DNA from 2 places in the Rhodococcus wratislaviensis genome. Region 2 is predicted to be linked to the other one. Evidence: riboswitches for the same ligand, from Rfam matches in the RefSeq annotation. Region 2 holds a riboswitch; the other holds the start of a gene.

Region 1 (8,368 bases), 2.2 Mb from region 2:
CAGAGGTGTGGCCACGGTCGGCGCAGGCGATTCTTCGCCGCGCCGGCCGCGCGCGCTCACCGTGGCCCCGGGTGAGGTGTCTCCCGAGGAGTTCCTCACCGACCGTGAGGTGCGGATCAGCCGCGACGACCTGATCTCCCGGGCGGGAATCGACGAGAAGTTCCTCGGCGAACTGACCCGTGGGGGCCTGGTCGTTCCCGGACCGGCGGGGTTCTTCGACGAGGACGCGGTGACACTGGCGCGCACAGCGAGGGCGATGTCCGAGTTCGGACTCGAGGTCCGGCACCTGAGGGCGTTCAAGCTGGCGGCCGACCGCGAGGCAGGGTTGGTCGCGCAGATCGCCGGGCCCGTCGCCAAGGGCCGTGACGCCGGCGCACGTGATCGCGCCGAGGAGATGGTGCGCGAACTGGCCGCGTTGTCCCTCACGTTGCACACCTGCCTGGTGAAGTCGGCAGTCCGGGGTGCGCTCGATCGGTGACGTGCGTTCGCCGACCGTCCCACCTCGGAAGTTCCCAACGACGCTGCGCTCGAACGGCTGTACGGTCGAAGAGCAGACACGAATCGAATAGAATCCTGGTACGGCATTGTGTGCCGCGGACGGACCATTGCAGGGTGGAGGCAGACGCGATGAGCGAAATGCACGTGATCGGAGTTCGTGTCGAGCAGCCCCAAAATCAACCTGTTCTGCTGTTGCGGGAAACCGACGGCGAGCGGTACCTGCCCATCTGGATCGGCCAGACCGAGGCCACCGCTATCGCACTCGAACAGCAGGGCGTCGAGCCGGCGCGTCCACTGACCCACGACCTGATCAAGAACCTGATCGAAGCCTTCGGCCGCACCCTGAAGGAAGTCCGCATCGTCGACCTCCGCGAGGGCACGTTCTACGCCGACCTCGTATTCGACCAGAACACCCGCGTCTCGGCTCGCCCGTCCGACTCGATCGCCATCGCACTCCGGATCGGGGTTCCGATCTTCGCCGAGGAAGCGGTGCTCACGGAGGCCGGTCTGGTCATGCCCGACGAGCGCGAGGACGAGGTCGAGAAGTTCAAGGAATTCCTCGAGTCCGTGTCGCCGGACGATTTCAAGGCCACTGACGGCTGATGTGCACCTGCAGAAAAGCCTCGGGCGCGGTAACGGTTGACGTTCTCCCGGCGCGTTGCGTTGACCCGGTCTCTTCGGAGTCATAGCGTTCGGTGCAGTGATTTTCTGCCCTGCAGATTGTATCGGGCGTACGCTGAGTAGGTTCAGGGTACGGACTAGCTCGATGTCACTGGTGGCGCTTGCGCCGCCCGATGTGCTGCGGCTGTGCCGCGGACACTGGCGACGCGCGTCACAGGCGCACTGATCGTCGGGTTCAGTGCAACATGCGAGAGGGAGTAGTCAGTGGGAGATCGGCCGCAGGAGAATGCGCTGAATCTTGCGCCCGGCGACAACGTTGCCGAGTCCGAATTCAGCTCCGAGGAGATCCAACCGGGCCTCTTCCCGGACGATTCCGTGCCCGACGACCTCGTCGGATACCGCGTCCCCATCGCCTGCCAGATCGCGGGAATCACCTACCGCCAGCTCGATTACTGGGCTCGCACATCCCTCGTCGTGCCGTCCATTCGTGGCGCAGCAGGCTCGGGCAGCCAACGGCTGTACTCGTTCAAAGACATCCTCGTCCTCAAAATCGTCAAGCGTCTGCTCGACACCGGAATATCCCTGCAGAACATCCGAGTGGCCGTCGACCACCTCCGTAAGCGCGGAGTGCGGGACTTGGCCAAGATCACACTTTTCTCGGACGGGACCACGGTCTACGAGTGCACGTCCCCGGAAGAGGTCGTCGATCTGCTCCAGGGCGGGCAGGGTGTCTTCGGTATCGCGGTGAGCGGTGCGATGCGCGAACTGACCGGCACCATCGCCGATTTCCCGGCAGAGCGCGCCGACGGCGGCGAGAGCGAGCAGAGCCCCGAGGACGAACTGGCGTCGCGGCGCAAGAACCGAGCGAGCCGCAAGACAGGCTAGCCCGTATCCGTCGGCGGCGGCGCTGCCTGCGCCGCCATCTGCAGCCGTGACATAGACTGGGCGGTGCGTCGACGCCGTGCGGGAGAGTTCCGGGCACTGCAAGCACAGAAACATCGTGTGTGCGGGAGTTCGGGCGCCGAAGGAGCAACACCTCCCCGTCAATCTCTCAGGCAGACAGGACCGTGCGGGCTCCGACGTCTCTGGAAAGCGGTGGGAGCACCCACCCGCCCACGGGGAAAGGGCCGTCTTCACACGCGAACGACGGTACCGAATCTCTCAGGCGCTCGACTCGAGCAGGCGACAGAGGGGGAGGGACGTTCCGCTACGCGGGGCGTGTCCTGATCCTCCGAACTGCTTGGGAGTTGTCGTGATCGACGCTGGAAGCCGTACATTCGCCGATCGTCATGTCGGCCCGAACGCTGCGGAACTCGCGCACATTCTCGAACTGGTCGGAGCCGATTCGCTCGACGACCTCGCGTCGAAGGCCGTCCCCGCCGTCATCCTGGACGGGGTCACGGGCGGCATCGCCGACGGCCTCGACGCACTGCCCGCACCGGTATCCGAGCACGAGGCGCTCGCCGAACTGTCCGCACTCGCCGCGCAGAACACCGTGGCGACGTCCATGATCGGTCTCGGCTACTACGACACCCTCACCCCGCCGGTCCTGATCCGGAACATCATCGAGAACCCGGCCTGGTACACGGCCTACACGCCGTACCAGCCCGAGATCAGCCAGGGCCGCCTCGAAGCCCTCCTCAACTTCCAGACGATGGTCGCCGACCTGACCGGCATGGAGGTCGCCAACTCGTCGATGCTCGACGAGGCCACCGCCGCCGCCGAGGCGATGACGCTGCTGCGCCGGGCGAGCAAGAGCAAGTCCCCGCGGTTCGTCGTCGACTCCGACCTGTTCCCGCAGACGCTGGCCGTCGTCGAGACCCGGGCCGAGCCGCTCGGCATCGAGATCGTGGTGGCCGACCTGTCCGCCGGCCTCCCGGACGGTGACTTCTTCGGTGTCCTCGCGCAGATGCCCGGCGGGTCCGGTCGCATCGTCGACTACACCGACGTGATCGCCGCCGCCCACGAGCGCGGCGCACTGGTCGCGGTCGGGGCGGATCTGCTGGCGCTCACCCTCCTCACCCCGCCCGGCGAGATCGGGGCCGACGCCTGCTTCGGCACCACGCAGCGGTTCGGTGTCCCGATGGGCTTCGGTGGCCCGCACGCCGGCTACCTCGCCGTGCACACCAAGCATGCACGTCAACTCCCCGGCCGTCTGGTGGGCGTCTCCGTCGACGCCGACGGCGACAAGGCGTACCGACTGGCGCTGCAGACCCGCGAGCAGCACATCCGCCGCGAGAAGGCGACGTCGAACATCTGCACCGCTCAGGTGCTGCTGGCGATTCTGGCGGCCATGTACGCCAGCTACCACGGTGCCGAAGGACTGAAGGCGATCGCCCTGCGCGTGGCGAACACGGCGCGCTCCCTGGCTGCGGCGCTCCGCAAGACCGGGGCCGTCGTCGTCCACGAGCACTTCTTCGACACGATTCTCGTGCGTGTCGACGGCCGGGCGGCGGACGTGGTGGCGAAGGCGAAGGACGCCGGCATCAACCTGCGGCTCGTCGACGCCGATCACGTCGCCATCGCGTGCGACGAGGCCACCACCACCGACGACGTCACACATGTGCTGGCGGCGTTCGGCGGCGAAGGCCCGGTGACCGACGAAGCGGGCACGTCCGTCCCCGACGCGCAGCTCCGCGGATCCGACTACCTGCAGCACGAGGCCTTCACCCGGTACCGCACCGAGACGGCGATGCTGCGCTACCTGCGGGCGTTGTCCGACAAGGACATCGCACTCGACCGCAGCATGATCCCGCTCGGTTCCTGCACTATGAAGCTCAATGCCACCGCCGAGATGGAAGCGATCACCTGGCCCGCGTTCGCCGGGCTGCACCCGTTCGCTCCGACCGGGGACACGCCGGGAATCCTCCGCATCATCAAGGACCTCGAGAACTGGCTCGTGGCGGTCACCGGCTACGACGCGGTCAGCCTGCAGCCGAATGCCGGTAGCCAGGGCGAGTACGCGGGACTGCTCGCGATCCGCAACTACCACCTCAGCCGCGGAGACGACCACCGCGACACCTGCCTCATCCCGTCGAGCGCCCACGGCACCAACGCCGCATCCGCGGTGATGGCCGGGATGCGCGTCGAGGTCGTCGCCTGCCGCCCGAACGGTGACGTGGACCTGGACGACCTGCGGGCGAAGATCGCCGACCATGCCGAGCGCCTCGCGGCGATCATGATCACATACCCGTCCACGCACGGTGTGTACGAGCACGAGATCGCCGACATCTGCGCCGCCGTCCACGACGCCGGCGGCCAGGTGTACGTCGACGGCGCCAACCTCAACGCCCTGGTCGGCCTGGCCCGTCCCGGCCGGTTCGGCGGCGACGTGAGCCACCTCAACCTGCACAAGACGTTCTGTATCCCGCACGGTGGTGGTGGCCCCGGTGTCGGTCCGATCGGTGTGCGGTCCCATCTGACGCCGTTCCTGCCCGGACATCCGCTCGCACCGGAACTCGGCACCGGCGGACCAATCTCCGCGGCCCCCTACGGCAGCGCGTCGATCCTCCCGATCACGTGGGCGTACATCCGGATGATGGGCGCCGTCGGACTGCGCCGGGCAAGCCTGACCGCGATCGCGTCGGCCAACTACATCGCCCGCCGCCTGGACGAGTACTTCCCCGTCCTCTACACCGGCGAGGGTGGAATGGTCGCCCACGAGTGCATCCTCGACCTCCGGCCGATCACCAAGGACACCGGTGTGACCGTGGACGACGTCGCAAAGCGCCTCGCCGACTACGGATTCCACGCACCGACGATGAGCTTCCCGGTGGCGGGCACGCTGATGGTGGAGCCCACCGAGAGCGAGAACCTCGAAGAGATCGACGCGTTCTGCGAGGCGATGATCGCGATCCGCGCCGAGATCGACCGGGTGGGCGCGGGGGAGTGGCCGGTGGACGACAACCCGCTGCGCGGTGCCCCGCACACGGCCGGTTGCCTGGCAGCGGAATGGAACCACCCGTACACCCGTGAGACGGCGGTGTTCCCCCGCGGCAAGGCACGGCCGAAGGTGTGGCCGGCCGTCCGGCGCATCGACGGTGCGCACGGCGACCGCAACCTCGTGTGCTCCTGCCCGCCGATCTCCGCGTTCGAAGGCGCCTGACACAGACGATGCCCGTCCCGCTCACGCGGGGCGGGCATCGCTCGCTCAGTCCTCGCGCACCAGTTCGAGGATCGTGATCTCCGGCGGGGCGCCCACACGCACGGGCGGACCCCACGTGCCCACACCGCGGGTCGTGTACAGGACGGTGTTCCCGATGCGGTCCAGTCCCGTCACCGACGGCTGCTGCAGCGGCACCAGATAACCCAGCGGCCACATCTGCCCGCCGTGCGTGTGCCCCGACAGTTGCAGGTCGACACCGAGGTCGGACGCTTCCAGTGCCTGCCGCGGTTCGTGCGCGAGCAGCACGACGAACGTCGACGGATCGTGTCCGGCGAGCGCGGCGGGAAGATCGGGTTCGTAGGGGGCCGGCGAGGAATAGTCGTGGATGCCCGCGATGTCGATGGTGGCGCCGCCGCGGGTGATCGTCGCGCGCTCGTTGCGCAGCGTCCGGATGCCCAGTCGGTCCCACACGTCCAGCCACCGGCCACCGTCGTCGGCGTAGAACTCGTGGTTGCCGCTGACACCGAACACCCCGAGTGGGGCCTCGAGGTCGGCGAGCGGTTGCAGATCGGGCGATACCTTCGCGACGGTCCCGTCGACCAGATCGCCCGCGATCGCGACGAGATCCGGCTGCTCCGCGTTCACCAGGTCGACGACGCGACGGGTGAAATCGACTCCTCGCGCCGGGCCGACGTGGAGGTCGGACACGAGCGCCACCCGCACACCGTCGAACTCGGCGGGGAGACGTGTCAGCGGCACCCGAACCCGCACGATCCGCGGCCGCGCGGCCTCCGACACCCCGTAGCCGGCGGCGGCGACGGCACCCACCACGACGACGGTGGTGGCGATGCGCAGGCTTCGCCGCCGCGACAGGTCGACCCGTTCGCCGTTCGCGGTGCCGCGCAGGCGGCCGAACAGCCGCGTCAGCAGCGACATCAACGCAACCAGGAGAAGCCCGAGCACCAGATAGAACATCGCGCCGAGCCACACCCAGCCCACCCACCCGGGGGGACGCGCCCATCCCGGGTCGAAGGCTTCGCCGCTGCCGACTCCGATGACGGCGAGCACCCACAGGACCACGAGAGTCACGTCGACGACCACCGACCAGGGGCGACCGAGTCCGGTGGCCCGGACGAGTCGCCGGTGGAGCCACCAGGTGACGACTGCGAGGAAGACCGCGAAGACCAGGAGCCTTGTCACGACAGCAGCTTGCTGATCGCGGTCGGCAATGCCGCTCCGTCCGAGGACGCGACCTTCTCCAGCGACCCGCCGGTGCGATCGGCCAGCGCCTGCAACGTGTTGAGGTCGGAGTTCTCGCCGATCGTCACCACGTCGATGCGCACCGGCTTCGACGTGCTCGAGGCCGCGGCGATGGCGGACAGCAGATCAGCGCGCGCCACGGAGTCGTCGTTGGCGCCGTCGGTGACGAGCAGCACCGAGTTGGTGCGGCCGGGCGTGTATCCGTCGACCGCGCTCGTGTAGGCAGCTTCGAGGGACGTGTAGGTCGAGGACCCCGTGGCGGGTGTCGCCTTGGCGAGCCGGGCGTCGAGCGCCTGCCTGCGGGTGCCCTCGGTGAAACCGCCCGCCGAGAGGGGACCGGTCGCGACCACGGTCGTATACGGCCGGGACCCGTCGAGCGCGGTGCTGTACTCCCACAGCCCGAGATTCGACGAGTCCGGAGAACGGTCCACGTGGGCTGCGAGCGCTGCCGTCGTGTTCGCCAGGCGCGTCGCCGTCCCCTCACGCTCGCCCATCGAGCTGGACAGGTCGAGCAGGACGGTGGAGGTGCGTGGCGTGATCGGATTCCGGATCACCTGCATCAGCTCGGCCGCAGCGGCTGCATCCGCGGGAACCAGGGTGGATTCGAAACCGGGAAAGGCCAACGGGGTGTCGTCGGGCCGGGCGAGTCCTTCGACTCGGAACCCGGCGTCGGCCAGGACCTGTGCCTGTTCGGGCCGACGGACGAACTCCGCGAACTGCGCGGCGGCGCGGCTCTGCGTCTCGTCGACGGACGGGCCGGCCAGGACGGCCGCCGGGTGATCTGCCACGGGTGTCGGACCCTTCGGCATCGAGGTGGTGATGTCGGCTCCGGGTGCGTCGCGCAGGGCCTGGTAGACCTGCTGTTCGGTGGCCGCGACCGCGTGGATGCCGGAGGTGGCGGGATCGCCCTGCTCGGCCAGCGCGGTGAGTGCCTCCCGCGTCGTCGCGGGTTTCGTCCCCGACGACGCCTCGTAGCCGAGCGCCAGAGCGGTGAGCGCCGACGTGACGGGTACGGAACGTGCCTGCTCCTCCGTCACCGGCCCCGTGCTGCTTCCCGTGACCGCGGCCGCGACCGCCTCGACTGCCATCTCCGTGCTCTCGGCGCCGGGGCCGACGGGGAGCGGCACGCCCAGGCTGCCCCAGCCCGGCAGGCCGAGCGTCGCGAGGGAGTCGCGGCCGGTCTGCAGCGACGGCAGATCCTTCCAGTCGATGGCCGTCGTGCCCGGTGCGTTCGCGAACGCCGTCCGGACGGCGAGCACCACGGGGCTGGTCGCCAGGGGCCGGGCTTCGCCGCTGATGACGCCGGTTGCCGAAACCTGCTTGACGGAGTGCGAACTGGACGGAATCCACAGAGCGGGGCGAGGACCGAGTGCCGCTGCGTCCCAAGGGCCGTCCGGCCCCGCGGACAAGGCGTCGCGCACGGTGTCGGACGCGACGGCAGTGACCGTCACCGACACGCACTGATCGCGGATCACCGGCGCCGTCTCCGTGAAATGGTCGGCGAGGGTCTGGAGCTGGGGTGCGATGTCGGGATCCGCCGCGACCGCGAGCACGGATTCGCCTTCGACGCAGGCGCCCGCGGCTGCCACTCCCTGATCGTTGATCCGGTCACGCAACTGGAACCAGCCGAACACACCCAGCACGATCACGACGACGAGACCGAGCACGATCAAAGGCCCTCTGCTGATACCCCTGGCGCGCGATTCGCCGCGATGCTGCCCCACGTGCTTTCCAGCCCCTGTCCGACGAGTTGACGTTGACCCTCGCAGTGTAGTGATGCGCAGGATCGCCTCGCCTGACACGTGAGTGGCGAAGTGTGCCGGGGCACGCTTCGCCACTCACGTGGGGGCTATCGGTCAGGCGTTGGCGGCTTTGTATTCGCGG
Region 2 (8,368 bases):
TCTGCCGCGATCTCCCGAAGTTTGACGTTGCGATTCTGCGAGTACGAGGCGAGCTTGTCGAAAGCGGTGTCGGCGTCGCACTGGAAGGCGGCCATGGTCAGCCCGACAGCTTGGCTGAGGGTTGTTCGCGTATCCAGCGCTTTGCGCAGTTGTTCCGTTTCGAGCTCACTGTCCGTGACCAAAGTTTCGCGAAGCCATGACATTTCGAGATGAACACGCACCCGCGCGACGAGTTCGCTCGGCTGAAAGGGCTTGACGATGTAGTCGTCGGCTCCGTGGTTCAGCCCGTCGATGGTCGACTCCGTTCCCGCGCGGGCCGTGAGCAGAATGACCGGCAGCCGTGCCGTCGACTGCTCCGATCGCAGCTCTCGGAGGAAGTCGATGCCGTCGCGACCGGGAAGCATGATGTCGCTGAGCACGAGATGCGGCGTGCGGGCGGCGACGTATTTCAGCGCGGACTCCGCGTCGGCGACGGCGTCGACGTCCCAGCCCTGCGCTCGCAGCAGTCGGGTGAGGTACGCCCGCAGGTCCGGGTGGTCTTCGACGACCAGGATGCGGCGGCGGTCCGCTCCGGATGCGTGCGATGCCGCGGCTTCGGCGGACGGTTCGCGCTGGTCGACGTCGCCGGAGGACGTCATCGCACCGATGGGTCGGTCGTGTGTGCGCGGGGTCACACCGTCCGGCGCCGGGATCCGCGGTACGCGGACGGTGAAGGTGCTGCCCCGGCCCGGTGCACTGTCGAGATCGACGGAACCGCCGAGCGCCGCGGCGAGATCGGCGACCAGGGAAAGCCCGATGCCGACGCCGCCACTGCCCGGCCCGCCCGCCTCGACGCGATGGAACCTGTGGAATACGCGTTCGCGTTCTTCGGCGGGAATTCCCACACCCGTGTCGGTCACGCTCAGCACCAGCCGGTCGGCGTCCTGACGGAGCGCGACGGACACGGATCCGGACCGGGTGTACTTGACCGCGTTCGACACGAGGTTCAGCACGATCTTCACCCACATCTCGCGGTCCAATTCGACCGGACCCGAGCCCTCGTCGATATCTGCCCGCAGTGCGAGGCCGGCCTGCACGGCGGCGGAATCGAACATGCTCACGCAGTCGGCCGTCAACCGGCCGACATCGGTCGGCTCCGCGCGGGGCCGAAGCTGACCGGCTTCCGCCTTGGACAGATCGAGCAGGTCGTCGACGAGCTGTTGCAGCCGGACCGCCGCCCGGTAGGCGGCCGCGATCGCGTCGCGCTGATCAGCGGGCGATTCATCGCCGGTCGGCTCGCGCAGTGTCTCGAGGGGTCCGAGCAACAGGGTCAGCGGGGTACGGAACTCGTGACTGACGTTCTGGAAGAACCGCGTCTTCGCCGCGTCGAGCTCCGCCAACGCAGCGGCGCGGTCCCGTTCGAATTCGTAGGCCAGAGCGTCCGAGATCAGGGTCGACACCTTCGCCGTGACCAACTCGGCGAAGCCCCGATACGCGTCGTCGAACGCGCGATACGGACTGATCCCGAGCACCAGCACGCCCACCGGCTCCGCGTGACCCGTCACGATCAACGGGCACAGCCGCACCTCCGTCACCGCCTTGGTCGCCACCGGCTGGGTGACGTCGGTCGCCGGGATCCGGGCGGGCCTGAACTCGCCGTCGTCGTCCACCCCGGCGGCACCGACGAGCACGAGGTCCTCGGCAGCGTCGTCCCCGGGACCGCCGACGACCTCGCGGCGGAGATAGATCGCCGCCAGCGGGACGTCTTGTCCGCTGGCGCCGAGTACCCGCACGACCGCACGGCAGGCATCGACCAGCGGATCGTCGCCGCCCGCGGTGGATACCGTGCCCAGTTGCCGCAGAGTCTCCAGTCGACGCTCCCCGAGCACGCTCGCGGTCACGTCGGTCGTCGCCACGAAGACCCCGGCGACGTTCCCGTCCTCGTCCTGCACCGGACTGTAGGAGAACGTCCAGTACGTCTCCTCGAGGTACCCGTGCCGCAGCATGTACAGCGGCTGATTCTCCGTGTAGGTGGATGCGCCGCCCGCCATCACCTGCTCGGCGAGCGGTCCCACCTCGTCCCAGATCTCCGCCCAGCACTGCGCCCCGGGTTCACCGATCGCGGCCGGGTACTTGGCGCCGAGGACCCGGGTGTACGCCTCGTTGAAGATCTGCACGAGCTCAGGCCCCCACCAGAGCAACATCGGGACCTCGGAGGGCAGCACGGTTCGCACTGCCGCCCGCAACTCGACAGACCACGTCTCGACGGGCCCCAGCGGCGTGGCCGCCCAATCGGTGCGGCGTAGCCGCTCCCGCGTCTCGCCCGGCCCGGCGAACAACCGTTCCGCCGGCCAGGAATTACCGAAACCCGAGCCAGTCACATCCATGGACCTTTCCGCCCACTGCCGGTCGCCCGGACCCTTCCAGTTGTCAACAGGGAAATGATGGCCCAGCACCGCGTCCGACCGCCACTTCTCGTATTCCGACATTCGGAAGCGAAGTTGGAAACGAGTGACCTGTCCGCCACGGTAGGTGAGTCGTGAGCCACATCACAGCCCACCTCTGAGGAAGAGCAGGTCCAGCGCATGCAATTCGACCTACGCGAACGCATCGACAGCAGCCCGATGACGCGTTACCAATGGGGCGCCATCGCCATCTGCGGTCTACTCAACGTGCTCGACGGCTTCGACGTCCTCGTCATGGCGTTCACCGCACAGTCGGTGTCGCAGGAGTGGGATCTGTCCGGGTCGGTCGTCGGCCTCCTGCTCAGCGCCGGACTGTTCGGCATGGCCGCGGGGTCGCTGTTCCTGGCGCCGTGGGCTGACACCATCGGCCGCCGCGCCATGATCCTGCTGTGCCTGGCACTCGCGTCGACGGGCATGCTGCTGTCCGCGGTCAGCCAGAACGCGATGCAACTCGGACTGCTCCGCGCCCTCACCGGCGTCGGCATCGGCGGAATCCTCGCCAGCAGCAACGTCATCGCCAGTGAGTACGCGTCGAACCGCTGGCGCGGGCTCGCGGTGAGCCTCAATTCCACCGGTTACGCCGTCGGCGCCACCCTCGGCGGAATCATTGCCGTCGTCCTGCAGAACTCGCTCGGCTGGCGCTCGGTGTTCCTGTTCGGCGGACTGTGCACGGCGGCGATCATCCCCGTCGTCTACGCCCGGCTCCCGGAATCGATCGACTTCCTGCTCGTCCGGCGACCGGCCAACGCCCTCGACCGGATCAACGCGTTCGCCCAGCGGGCCGGTCAGCCGCGACTCGACGAGCTGCCCGCACCGCGTGCCGCCGGCACCGCCGACGCCGGTTTCGCGATGCGCGTCCTGCTGTCCCCGCAGCGACGCCGCAGCACACTCCTGGTGTGGTTCGCGTTCTTCATGGCGATGTTCGGGTTCTACTTCGTCACCAGTTGGACCCCGAAACTGCTGGTCGAGGCGGGCATGTCCGCGAACCAGGGCGTCACCGGCGGAGTGCTCCTCAACCTCGGCGGCGTCTTCGGCGCCACCCTGCTCGGGGCGCTGTCCGCACGCTTCGCCCTGAAGCGCGTGCTCATCGCCTACATGGCGATCGCGGGTGTGCTGCTCGTCGTCTTCGTCCCTGCCACCGCGTCCATCGTCATCGCGTTCGGACTCGGCGCCCTGATCGGCGTCTTCGCCAACGGCTGCATCGCCGGGCTGTACGCGCTCACGCCGTCGGTCTACTCGCCTGCCGTCCGGGCCACCGGCGTCGGCTGGGGAATCGGCATCGGCCGCGTCGGCGCCATCGCGTCGCCGATCGTCGCGGGCGCCCTACTCGACCGCGACTGGTCGCCCACCCAGCTGTACATCCTCGTGGCCGCGTCCTTCGTTCTCGCCGGACTCGCCGTGTCGCGGTTGCGTTTCGAGAAGACCGGCGTGGTCGCCACCGCGGACGCACCGCTGACCACCCACTGAGGCGGCTCCGCCGCCCGTGAGTGGTTAACGAGTGCAGAGACTCGTCAACCACTCACGGGCCCGGAGGGCCTAGATCCCGACCTTCGACAGGATCGCCGTCATCGCCGCCCGGACGCCGGTGGACAGGGTGGGCTCCGCGACGGGCGCGAAGAACGGTGAGTGGTTCACCGGCACAGGCATTCCGCTCTCGAGCGTGTCGGTGGTGTGACCGCCGAACATCCAGAACACCGACGGCACGCCGATCACCTCGGCGAGCAGGCCGAAGTCTTCCGAACCCATCATCGGCGACGACGGCGTGACGTTGTTCTCGCCCAGCACCTTCCGCAGCTCGGCGACGAGATCGGCGGTGGCGTCGGGATCGTTGTAGTTGCGCGGGAACGTGTACAGCTCCTCGATCAGCGGCTTCGGTGCCCCGGACGCGTCGGCCTCGGCGTAGATGATGCGGCGCAGCGCGGCGTTGACCTGCTCACGGACCTCGGGGTCGAGGGTGCGCACGTTGATCGTGAACTCGGCCCGGTCCGCGATGATGTTCTCCTTCAGCCCGGCATGGAACGTCGCGACCGTGACGACCGCCGGCTTCAGGGGGTGCACTTCGCGGGACACGATGGTCTGGATTCGGTTGATCATGTTGACGCCCTGGATGATCGGGTCGATCGAATCCTGGGGCTGGGAGCCGTGTGAGCCCTGGCCGTAGACGGTGACCTTCAACGAATCGGCCATGGCCATCGCGTCGCCACTCGTGACGTGCACGGTGCCGGCCAGCATCGGCCCGACGTGCTGCCCGAAGACGATTTCCGGCTTGGGTGCCCGATCCCACAGGCCGTCCTCGATCATCGCCCTGGCGCCGGCCGCCGTTTCCTCGCCCGGTTGGAAGAGGAACACGATCGTTCCGGCCCAGGCCTCCCGCGCACCGGCGAGCAATTCGGCGACGGTGAGCAGGGTGGCGACGTGCGTGTCGTGACCGCAGCCGTGCATCACGGGCACCTCGGTGCCGTCGTCGAGGTGTCCGGTGGCCGTGCTGGCGTAGTCGACGCCGGTGTCCTCCGCGATCGGCAGCCCATCCGAATCGGCGCGGAACGCCACCGTGGGGCCCTCGCCGTTGGTCAGGACACCGACCACTCCGGTGCCGCCGCAGACGAACGTGTCGATCCCCAGGGCGACGAGGGAACTCTGGATCAGCTCGGCGGTCTTGTGTTCCTGCATCGACAGTTCCGGGTTCGCATGCAGGTGGCGGTAGAGGTCGTGCATCTTCGTCCGCAGCTCGTCGGTGAGCGCGATCGGCAGGTCGGTCATGGAGCCTACTTTCGAATCAGGTGAAGGTGACGTATCTCCGCGCATCGATTCTTACTCGATGGTCGCGAGCGCGGCAGGGCTCTGGTCGTTCTTGTTCCTGAGGAACCAGGCGAGGACCGCCGTCACGATCACCGCGATGGCGGTGGACGACAGCGCGAGGCTCGGCATCGCCGGAACCACGACGAACGTGATGATCGCGGCCACCAGCAGCGCGACCACCGTGGCCCGGGGCTGCTTCATCGACACGATCGCCTGCACGAGGACCGCCCCCAGGACCGAGGGAAGGATGTAGGAACGGGTGACGGTCACGATGTCGGCGGGAATCACACTGATCAGCCAGGTGCCGAGCAGCCCGACGAACACGGCCAGGGACACGAGGTGCACCATCGCGGCACCGCAGATCGCCAGGACCGCAGCCAGTTCGGCCCGCTTGGATCCGGGTTTGGCTCCGATGTTCGTCTGCGCGATCAGCGCGGCGGGCAACAGCTTGTTCGCGATGTTGCCGATCATGAACGCCTGGTACATCGCGGCCGGACCGAGGATGGGGAAATAGGTCAGGGGTTCGACCAGCCAGATGATGAAGAAGGTCCCGGCCACCGCGGCAAACGCGGTCCACAACTGGCCCGCCGTGACGTCCACCTCACCCGAGAACACCAGGTACAGAGGCGCACCGATCGACAGGAGCAACCCGGCGATCATCGTGATACGACCCCAGCGGGATGTCGTCTTGTCGAATTCGGCGAGTTCACGCGCGCCGGTGGACACTGTTACGGCTTCGTCGGTAGTCATCGAAAAGTCCTTTCCGTGCGAGTCGTGAATCAGGAGGTGACCAGGTAGGTGACGGTGAGGGCGACGAGGATCGAAATGCCCAGTCCCCATTCGCGGAGCCAGCTCTTGCCGAACGTGCGGGCGACGAAGAGGCAGATCCCCATCGCGACTGCGGAGGCGGCGAACGCGACGATGTGGTAGCTGGACTTCGTCAGTTCCTGAAAGCCCAGCGATGCGAACGCGCCGATCAGAGCGGCTGAGGGGACGACCGCCATCAACGCCGGATTCACCGTGCGGATCTTCGCGTCGCCCCGCTTGAGCAGTGGAGTGAGGATGAGCGCGGACAGCATCCACATCACGCCGCCGATGCTCATGGCGAAGAAGGCGACGACGAACACGTTCTGGGTGTACGTGTCGGCGCCGAGTTTCGCGCCCATGGAGTCGGCGGCGATGCTGGCCGCGGACACGTCGTACGCGGCGGAGCCGATCAAGCCGATGCGGGCCAGCACCGCGGGCGTGCCGAAGAGAGCGAGGAGGGCGATCGCGACGAGGCAGACCGCCAGGGACGGTCCGATCGCCGAGACGGCGCCGGAGCGGAACGAGACTTTCATGTCTTCCGGCGACATGTCCGCGACGGGTGCCACCTTGCGGACCGCGGTCATGTAGATCGCCGACTGCACGACGATGACGACGAAGATGCCGGCAACGGCCACCCAGAGAACAGGTGAGTTGGCGACAGCCATGATGTTCGTGGATGTCCCACTAGCAGTCACATTCATGGATCTCCCAGGGAGAGTGAGTAACCGGTGAACCGATTGCTCGAGCGATGTGAGGGTGATCCGGTGGATCACCTCGGCTGACACCCGCTCTGTTCCGTAACCTGAGAGTTTGGAGACACACTCGTGGGAGTGGTCATCGTGCCCCGTCGGTGAGCGTGCCGTTACAGGCGACACGCTGCTCTCCAGAGTTCCCGACCCTGACTGTCCTGGTGCCTGAGAGTTTGTGGGTACTTGCTCCTTCGGCGCCCGGGACGCGGTCCCGGAACTCTCCAGCCAGGTTCATAGGGAGAAACCATCGAGATGGTTCCGAATCGAACTGACTCGGGACGTACTGTTCCGCAGACGTATTACGAAAGCATGACTTCACCGTTCCGGCGTGTTAACTCGACAGTTCCTGGTCGGAAATCGCCAGTGCGCGTTCGCATGCCGAACACCCCATGTGAGTGGCAAAGCGTGCGCCAGCACACTTTGCCACTCACATGGGGGTCAGACGTGGACGTGGAGCGGTTTGCCGGCCACCGCCATCAGCGCCTCACCGAGCGCCTCGCCCTGTGTGGGGTGGGCGTGGACGAACTTCGCCGCCTGCGCGGCGTCGACCTGGAAGTTGTAGAGCAGCTGCGCCTCACCGATCAGCTCGCCGACTCGGTCGCCGACCATGTGCACGCCGACGACCACCCCGGTCGGCGCCACCACGAGCTTGACCGCCCCCGACGTCTTCAGGATCTGGCTCTTGCCGTTACCGGCGAGGTCGTAGGTGACGGTCTCGACCTTGTCGCCGAACTTCTCCCGGGCCGCGGTCTCGGTCAACCCGACGGACGCGACCTCGGGGTGGGAGTAGGTGACCCGCGGAATGCCGGTCTCGTCGATGGGGTCGGGGCGCTGCCCGGCGATCTCCTCGGCCACGAAGATGCCCTGCTGGAAGCCGCGGTGGGCCAGTTGGAGACCGGGGACGATGTCGCCGACCGCGAAGACGTTCGGGACCGTGGTGCGCAGTCGGTCACTGGTCACCACGAAGCCTTTGTCGAGCATCACACCGGTCTCCTCGTACCCCATGGATGCGGTGTTGGGTCCTCGCCCCACCGCGACCAGCACGACGTCGGCGTCGAGCACGTCGCCGGAGTCGAGCGTGACGGACACTGCATTCTCGTCCTGCGTCACCTCGGTCACCCGCACACCTGTCTTCGCGGTGATCTTGCGACGACGGAATGCGCGCTCGAGGTACTTGGAGATCGTCTCGTCCTCGTTCGGCACCAGCCGCGGCATCGCCTCGACGATCGTCACGGACGCACCGAACGACGACCAGACACTGGCGAATTCGACGCCGATGACACCGCCGCCCAGGATGATCGCCTTCTCGGGGACCGAGGGCAGCACGAGCGCCTGATCACTGGTGACGACCCGGCCGCCGATGCTGATGCCGGGCAGCGTCTTCGGCGACGACCCCGTTGCCAGGACGACGGCGCCGCCCGTGATCAACTCGCCGTCGACCTCCACTCCGTTGGGTCCGACCAACCGTCCACGGCCGTTGACGACGGTGATGCCGTACGCGTCGATGAGGCCCTGCAGTCCCTTGTGCAGTCGGGTGACGATGGTGTTCTTGTAGCTCAGCACCTTCTC

What was found. Region 2 has a riboswitch for glycine ahead of WKC72_RS08285 (DUF5058 family protein). Riboswitches for the same ligand answer to the same signal wherever they lie in the genome.
Region 1: it holds a riboswitch for glycine, as region 2 does, so the genes downstream of both, gcvP (aminomethyl-transferring glycine dehydrogenase) here and WKC72_RS08285 (DUF5058 family protein) in region 2, are expected to answer to the same signal.

What each region holds. Positions count from the first base shown of each region.
Region 1 covers NZ_CP150488.1:4,019,110-4,027,477, forward strand. Annotated here, with positions in the region: gene WKC72_RS18535 (MerR family transcriptional regulator) at 1-478, shown strand, start outside; gene WKC72_RS18540 (bifunctional nuclease family protein) at 628-1,101, shown strand; gene WKC72_RS18545 (MerR family transcriptional regulator) at 1,384-2,004, shown strand; glycine riboswitch at 2,074-2,197, shown strand; gene gcvP (aminomethyl-transferring glycine dehydrogenase) at 2,372-5,224, shown strand; gene WKC72_RS18555 (metallophosphoesterase) at 5,270-6,424, opposite strand; gene WKC72_RS18560 (substrate-binding domain-containing protein) at 6,421-8,208, opposite strand; gene WKC72_RS18565 (malate synthase G) at 8,341-8,368, opposite strand, start outside.
Region 2 covers NZ_CP150488.1:1,856,642-1,865,009, reverse strand. Annotated here, with positions in the region: gene WKC72_RS08305 (response regulator) at 1-2,366, opposite strand, end outside; gene WKC72_RS08300 (MFS transporter) at 2,565-3,911, shown strand; gene WKC72_RS08295 (amidohydrolase) at 3,981-5,204, opposite strand; gene WKC72_RS08290 (hypothetical protein) at 5,256-5,993, opposite strand; gene WKC72_RS08285 (DUF5058 family protein) at 6,023-6,715, opposite strand; glycine riboswitch at 6,839-6,939, opposite strand; glycine riboswitch at 6,943-7,034, opposite strand; gene lpdA (dihydrolipoyl dehydrogenase) at 7,238-8,368, opposite strand, start outside.